Spirosoma rhododendri: one gene and its partner. The protein of the gene in region 2 interacts with the protein of the main gene of each other region in a pairwise test. Links are inferred from orthologs where the notes say so. Each region holds a gene or a part of one and is shown on either strand. Other genes may lie near its edges.

The links.
Region 1: the proteins of ftsZ (region 2) and rlmN interact in binary tests that used the Escherichia coli proteins (3 or more experiments, as listed by UniProt). The link is inferred for Spirosoma rhododendri from one-to-one orthologs.

Annotation. Positions count from the first base shown.
Region 1 is NZ_CP051677.1:1,881,752-1,885,390, reverse strand. The notes cover bases 756-3,639. They hold rlmN (23S rRNA (adenine(2503)-C(2))-methyltransferase RlmN), read right to left. Parts: upstream 2,791-3,639; coding sequence 1,720-2,790; downstream 756-1,719. Other genes in these bases: HH216_RS07770 (GatB/YqeY domain-containing protein), read right to left, coding at 3,480-3,639; HH216_RS07775 (CvpA family protein), read right to left, coding at 2,850-3,377; HH216_RS07785 (inorganic phosphate transporter), read right to left, coding at 756-1,514. Outside these bases: more of HH216_RS07785, read right to left, coding at 87-755.
Region 2 is NZ_CP051677.1:2,222,469-2,226,901, reverse strand. The notes cover bases 672-3,593. They hold ftsZ (cell division protein FtsZ), read right to left. Parts: upstream 2,895-3,593; coding sequence 1,449-2,894; downstream 672-1,448. Other genes in these bases: ftsA (cell division protein FtsA), read right to left, coding at 2,968-3,593; accD (acetyl-CoA carboxylase, carboxyltransferase subunit beta), read right to left, coding at 672-1,261. In the rest of the region: HH216_RS09405 (T9SS type A sorting domain-containing protein), read left to right, coding at 1-380; more of accD, read right to left, coding at 419-671; more of ftsA, read right to left, coding at 3,594-4,359; HH216_RS09385 (cell division protein FtsQ/DivIB), read right to left, coding at 4,359-4,433. UniProt on the Escherichia coli protein: Essential cell division protein that forms a contractile ring structure (Z ring) at the future cell division site. The regulation of the ring assembly controls the timing and the location of cell division.

The sequences.
Region 1 (3,639 bases), 340 kb from region 2 along the record:
AGGTTTACGGTTTTCAGTGTACGGTTTACGGCCACCGGCTGTACCGAATTTTCACCGTAAACCGTATACTGAAAACCGTAAACCCTTTAGATCAGCCAACGGAAGACAGTGTAGAGGGTGAAGGAGAGCAGGATCGAGACGGGGAGCGTCAGGACCCAGGCGAGGGCAATGTTGCGGACGGTACCGAATTGCAGGTTTTTAACACCCTTGTTAGCAACCATACTACCCGCAATACCCGACGACAGGATGTGGGTAGTACTGACGGGCAGGTGCCGCCACGACGACAGCGCGATCATCAGCGCAGCGACCAGCTCGGCAGATGCGCCCTGTGCGTAGGTCAGGTGCTGCTTACCAATTTTCTCGCCCACCGTCACTACGATCCGGCGCCAGCCGATCATCGTACCCAGACCCAGCGACAGCGCCACCATAAAGATTACCCACAAAGGAGCGTAGTCAGTAAAGCGACGAATGCCCTTTTCTTCGCCCAGACTGTCGCGCAGCATTTTCATCTGATTCGGGCTTAGATTGGCGCCCTCATCAACCGAGATCTTGCTCATGTGGCTGTTGATCAGCAACAGATCGCGCCGAACGTTGAGCCGTTTTTCCTTCGAAATCTGGTTGTTGGTCGTTTGTGAACTGGCAACGAGTGTTCTCAGATTAGCCAGCTCCTGCTTCGTCTCCGCCAGCCTTTCCCGGTTTACCGACGATAGCTGAGCAGGGTTCAGTGCGGCAATTGTCTGTTCGATACCGGTGATATTGCTTTGCAGCAGTTTGGGATCAATGTTGGGATTGACGGCGAATTGAAACGGTACGATACCGATCAGAATCAGCATAATCAGGCCCACACCCTTCTGACCGTCGTTGCTGCCGTGGAAGAAGCTAACCAGCGAACAGGTAGCAACCAGAATACCCCGAATCCAGGACGGTGGCGGGGTGTTTTTCTTCGGCTCTTTGAACAGCTGATCTTTCGTTTCTTCCGGTACGATCTTGCGGATCAGAAACATCAGCACAATAACTAGGCTGAAACCCAGCAGGGGCGACAGCAGTAATGCCTCACCCGTTTCGATGGCTTTCTCCCAGTTGACAGCTGAACCGCCTTCCGTATTTTCCGGCATGGTCGAGAACGCTAGGCCGACGCCCAAAATAGAACCGATGAGTGTGTGTGAGCTGGAACTAGGCAGGCCAAAGTACCACGTACCGACGTTCCAGATAATGGCGCTAAGCAGCAGGGCCATGACCATTGCAACGCTGTGATATACGTTCTGATCGACCAGCAGTTCGACGGGCAGCAGGTTGACAATACCCATCGCGACGCCGATACCGCCCAGCAGTACCCCGGCAAAGTTGCAGATACCCGACCAGACGACGGCCACGGTTGGCTTCAGCGAATTAGTGTAAATAACGGTGGCTACAGCGTTGGCCGTGTCGTGAAACCCGTTGACGAATTCAAACGCGCAGGCAGCAAAAAGACTGATGAAGAGGAGGATAAAAACGTCCGTTTCTAATCCAAACATTGGGTGGGTGAGCTTCGTGTAACAGCCAACAACGAATTCGTCGGCTTAGATGCCGCAAAAGTACGGCAAACGAAGGAGAGCGATATTACCCCAATATTAAGTACTGACGCAATGTGTTACGGCTCTTGTACTTACAGCAAAGGCACGTAACGTTTTATTGATCCGTCGATTCGGTAAAGGCACCCGGCGCGTTAGAGCGACCAGCTCAGACAGTCTGTTTTACGGTGCCCTTCTCTTTACCTGCCAGTTGACCACAGGCCGCGTCGATATCCTTACCCCGGCTCCGGCGAACGTTTACAATCACACCCTTACTATCCAGATAACCGGCGAATTTATCGAGCGTCTGGGGGTCCGTACTTTTGAAATTGGCTTCGGCGATCGGGTTGTATTCGATGATGTTCACCTTCGCCGGTACGCGCTTCGTAAACCGCCACAGTTCCTGCGCGTCCTGTAGCGTGTCGTTGAAATTGTAGAACAGGATGTACTCGAACGTGATGCGGGTGCCGGTTTTCTGGTAGAAATAACTCAGCGCGTCGCCCAATGCTTCCAGCGTATTGCTTTCGTTGATGGGCATAATGGTGTCGCGCTTGGTGTCGTTGGCTGCGTGCAGCGACAGGGCCAGATTGAATTTCACCTGATCATCACCCAGCTGCCGGATCATCTTGGCAATACCCGCCGTCGACACCGTAATTCGCTTCGGCGACATGCCCAGCCCCGTCGGCGAGGTAATCCGGTCGACGGATTCCAGCACGTTTTTGTAGTTGAGCAGTGGCTCGCCCATGCCCATATATACGATGTTCGACAGCGGCACGTCGTAATTCTGTTTGGCCTGTCGATCGATCGCTACTACCTGATCGTAGATCTCGGCGGCATCGAGGTTTCGCTTGCGGTCCATGTAGCCCGTAGCGCAGAACTTACACGTCAGCGAGCATCCTACCTGACTCGACACGCAGGCGGTCATGCGATCCTGGTCGTCGTGGCGCAGCGCCGGTATCAACACACCCTCAACCAGATTTCCATCGTACAGCTGAAACGACGATTTGATCGTACCGTCGTTGCTGCGCTGCTCCTGATGCACCGACAGGGACCGAATCTCGAAATGCTCAGCTAGCAGCGCGCGCGTCTGCACCGACAGATTGCTCATCTGCTCAAACGACTGCGCTGACTTTTTCCAGAGCCACTCGTGAATCTGTTTGGCCCGAAATCCCTGCTCGCCATGCTGCTTAAGCCAGTCAGTCAGTTGCGGTACGGTTTGCTTGCGAATATCCTGTTTCATGTGTTAAAGAGCGAAAGAGTGAGAGAGCGAAAGAGTGATTGCGCTGGATAATCGCTCTTTCACTCTTCTGCTCTTTCGCTCTTTATATTTTCTGCCTTCCACTTTTTCCCGGCGTCGAGGCCCTTTGGTACCCATACGGCGGCCCGTTCCATGACGAGGGGGGCAATTGGCCGGACGTACGGGTAAAGCAACGCACCGTCGACGTGGCGGGGCGGAAGTTTTACGTTCATATAGCTTAACAGCCAGAGGATCACACTAATTCCAAACAGCCACGTAAAGAAGCCAACTGCGGCCCCGGCTACGCTGTCGAACGTGCCCAGTACCGAAAACTTGATCGACCGACGCAGCGCAAAGCCCATCTGATTGACCATATACACGGTAGGAAAGAAGATGACGGAGAAACCCAGCCACGGCAGCAGTCGCCGGGCCATTTCACGGCTGATATACGGGCTGAGTAGTTCGATACCAAACGCCAGAAACTTGAACCCGACAATCATGGCCACGATAAACGCAATAACGGCCACGACCTCCACCAGCAACCCTTTCCGATAGCCGTTGAACACACCCCACGCGAGGGGAATCAGCATTAGTAGGTCGAGCGTTGTCAACTGTCAAAGAGTGAAAGAGCGAAAGAGCGAAAGAGTGACTTCCAGCGCATTCGCTCTTTCACTCTTTCATTCTTTCGCTCTTTAATTTAAAAGACTTTTTACGGCCGCAGAGATCGCCTTACCATCGGCCTGACCGGCCAGCTCTTTCGTGGCAGCGCCCATCACCTTACCCATATCCGACGGGGCCGACGCACCGACGCGGGTGATAATGGCCTGTAATTTGGCCTTCAGCTCGTCTTCC
Region 2 (4,433 bases):
TCAGTCAGACCCTGGAGGAGATTTCGCTGTTTGCCGTCGATCAGCCGGGTACGCCCGTTACCATCCCGGCCTACGAACCGGCTTCGACGGCTGGCATCGTAACAGCGGTGGAAGAACTGCGCGACGCATCCATGCAGCTCAGCGTGTTTCCCAATCCAGTCGAAGAAAATTTGCAGGTGGTCGTGCAGAGCAACACCCCATCCGTCATGGTTGTGCAGCTGTTCGACACCAGTGGGCGGCAAATACACCGACTTGGCTCCCGCACCGCCGTTCGTCGGCACGAGCAGGTTATCGGCATGGGAAGTCTGTCAGCCGGTACCTACCTGATCCGGGCCGAGATAGCCGGTCGTATTCTGATGGAGAAAGTTGTTAAAAAGTAAAGGCCGGTTGCCCGGCCTTTATCTATTCGATCTTCTTTTTATTTCAGCATGCTGAACAGCGTCGATAGCCGGTCTTTCAGGTCTTTGCGGTCGACGATGAAATCCAGAAATCCATGTTCAAGCACAAATTCAGCGCTCTGAAAGCCTTTGGGCAGATCTTTACCGATGGTTTCGCGGATAACCCGTGGCCCAGCAAAGCCAATTAGTGCCTCAGGTTCCGCGATGTTGAAGTCGCCCAGCATGGCATACGACGCCGTAACGCCACCCGTTGTCGGGTCGGTCAGCAGCGACACGTAAGGCAGTTTTTCGTTCGACAGCAGCGCCAGTTTGGCCGACGTCTTTGCCATTTGCATCAACGAAAAACCCGCTTCCATCATCCGGGCTCCGCCTGACCGGGATATCATCAGAAAAGGTGTCCGGTTTTTAATAGCCTGGTCGATGGCGCGGGCTATCTTTTCCCCAACGACCGACCCCATTGACCCGCCGATAAACGAAAAGTCCATCACAGCCATTGTCACGATTTCGCCATTCATCGGTCCGTAGGCCGTCCGAACGGCGTCGCGCAGGCCTGTCTTGGCGATCGTTGCCCGGATACGGTCGGGGTAGGCTTTCGTGTCGACGAAATTGAGCGGATCACCCGATATCATCGTCGCATCGAGTTCAACGAAGTCATTATCGTCGAACAGGATGGAGAAATACGCTTCCGACCCAACTTTCTCGTGGTAGTTGCAGTGAATGCAGGTATACGCGTTGAGTTTGTGCTCCCGCGTCTGCATGGCTTTTTTGCAGTTTGGGCACTGGTACCACAACCCGTCGGGGGCTTCCCGTTTCAGTTCGGTGGGGGTTTGAATTCCTTTATCTTTTCGGACGAACCAGGACATAGCAACAGTAACAGTTAACAGACTCGCTACAGGCGGTCAGCATAAATAAGCGACAAAGGTACAAAGAATCCCGACCGGTTTGGCAAGCCCAAGCCCACAAGCTGTTGATCTACCGATAACCTGATGCTGACAATCAAAAAAGGGGCTTCCTGACCGGAAGCCCCTTTTGGCATATCTACTGCGGCTGTTAATCGTGCCGGACGCTGTTCAGATTTGATCTGACAAACTCGTCGTCGGGCAGCGACGGTCTTTCGTACAGAATGTGATGATTACGCTCGAAAGTAGGCCGTTCCATGTCCATCACCGGTCCCCGCATGAAGGCTTCAATGGTCTTACGAATCAGTTCGGCATCGTCTGATCGATCAGCGGGTTCCTCCGAAATTGAGTGCCGGCCATCATCGGAAAGCAGATGCTTGTTACTTTCACCCACGCCGAGCGAGTCGCCAGTACGGTCGGTTGGTACCCGATCACGGCTCCCACGCAGCGATACCGGCTCGGGCTCATCATCGTACACACTAACCGGCTCCCGTTTTTCTTCGACGGTCGACTCTTCTTCTGCTTCGGCCGTCGGCTCTTCCACAAGCGGCTCCTCTTCCACGATTGCCACTTCCGGCTCGGGATCGCGCAGGTCGCCGGGCGTTCCTTTCAGAATTTCACCCAGGTCAGTCGTTGGCCCGAAACCAGCGGCAATAATCGTAACCCGCAGTTTATCGCCCAGTGAATTGTCGGTGATAGCACCCACTTTCATCATTCGGGCCTGCGCCTGAATCCGGTCGGAAACGTGCTGGTTGATGGCCGTTTGCTCCCAGACGAACATCGAATTTTCTTCGCTCGACGAAATCGTGAGCAGCAGGCGCTGCGCTCCCCGAATATCGTGGTCGTTGAGCAGGGGCGAGTTCAGAGCCGCTTCGATTGCTTTTACGGCCCGGTCTTCGCCGGATGCTTCCGCCGATCCCATCACCGACTGACCAGCGCGCTCAAGTACTTTCTTGACGTCGGCAAAGTCCGAGTTGATGTCGCCCTGCGTCGTGATGATTTCGGCGATACTTTTTACGGCATTGGCCAGTACATCGTCGGCGTGCGCGTACGCCTGACGCCAAGTCAGGTTACTGTACAACTCCGATAGTTTATCGTTCAGCACAACGAGTACCGTATCACAGCTCTTCTTAAGCTTTTCGATACCCTCCAGCGCCTGTTCTTTTTTCTCGACGCCTTCGTACCAGTACGGTGCCGTTACGACAGCGACCGTCAGCATACCCATTTCTTTGGCTATTTCAGCAACGACCGGAGCCGCACCGGTGCCCGTACCACCACCCATACCGGCCGTGATAAAGACCATCCGGGTCGGTGATGCCAGCATCTTGCGAATTTCTTCGATATTGGCGCGGGCCGCTTCCTCACCGGCCTTTGCTTCTGTACCAGCGCCCAGCCCATCGCCAAGTTGCAACCGATCCTCCACGGGGTTACTCATCAATGCCTGACGATCGGTATTGCACACGGCGAAATCCACGTCTTTCATGCCCATCTCATACATGTGCTTGACGGCATTTCCCCCCATGCCCCCGACGCCAATCACCTTAATGATGTGTTGGCTTTTTTCTTCCGTTGCAAATCTATAGCCTTGTGTCACCATGTGGCGGTTCTGTAGTGTCTTAGGTATGTTGGACAAAAACTATGCAAAATCGGTGCTTGTTCAGCATCCAGTTTTATTCGTAGGTATCGGTAGGGCTGCCTTTCGGTGGAAACAGCGTCTTCAAAAGCCGATCGAAGAACCCCTCTCCCTGCGGCCGCTCGGGCTCGGGTGGCAGCATTTGCTCGGGTTTTTCAACAACTGGCTCCGGTGTCGGGCGTCGCTCAACAGTGGGGCGTTCGTTGTACTTGGCCCGGACGGGATCGCTGATAAATGAGATGCGCCGGTCGAGCGTTTTGTACCCCGCCCACACCAGCCCGACCGCCGTAGCGTAGGCCGGATCACCCACGAGGTCGGCCCGACCGTTGGGCTCCAGGTGTTCAGGGTAGCCCACACGCACCTCTTCGGCACCGGTTACGCGGCCGAAGATCGGCTCTATACCCGAAATCATGGCCGTACCGCCCGTTAGTACCAGTCCGCCCAGCAGCTTTCCTTCGTAGCCCGACCGCAGAATTTCGGCCTGTACCATAGCCGCAATTTCGCGAAGCCGATCTTCAATGATGATCGCGACGTTCTTGATTAGTACGTCTTTGGGCTTTTTATTGCTCAATCCCGGCACCGCCACAACCTGATTCAGGTTGAAATCGGCGGGTACTGCACTACCAAATTTCTTCTTAAGCTGTTCGGCCTGCTCGGGCATGATTTTGCAACCAAGCTGAATATCAGACGTCAGGCTGTTTCCCGCCCACGGGAACACCGCTACGTGCCGCAGCACATTGCGGTAGTAGATGGCCATTTGGGTTGTGCCTCCGCCGATATCGATCAGGGCAACACCTGCGTACTTCTCTTCTTCCGTCAGTACCGACAATCCCGACGCCAGCACCGACAGCATCATTGTATCGAGCGTCAGTTCATTGCGCACAACGCACTTCCGCACGTTCCGGGCGGCATTAGCCTGAGCGGTAATAATCTGAAAGTCAGCGCCCAACTTAACCCCATTCCGCCCAACGGGCTGATCGATGTTCACCTCACTATCGACCGTAAAATCCATCGGTAGTACGTGGATAATTTCCTTATCGGCCGGAATAGCGGTGCGGTACATATCGTTCAGCAGGTGATCGATATCTTCCTTCTGAATTTCGTCGCCAGCTGATGAGCGGGTGATATTACCCGTCGACTTAACCGACACCACGTGCGACCCGTTGAAACTTACGTTTACCCGGTCGATCGGCATGTTGATCTGACTGGCTACCTCGTCGATGACCTGATGAATGGCACTAACGGCGTTGTTGACGTTTACAACCGATCCTTTCGCAACACCATCATTCATACGCGTCCGACCGACGCCCAATACTTCCAGTGTCTCCTGATTTTTATTGTTGCGTACCAATCGTCCGGCTACGGCACATACTTTCGTACTGCCGATATCCAGACCCACTACGACACTCTCTCCAACGCTCGTCGCCATCATTCGCACACTATTTGATTTCGGTACTGAACATTCACCCGGTGGTAAGCATCCCAGCCTTTTGCGGGTAGAAT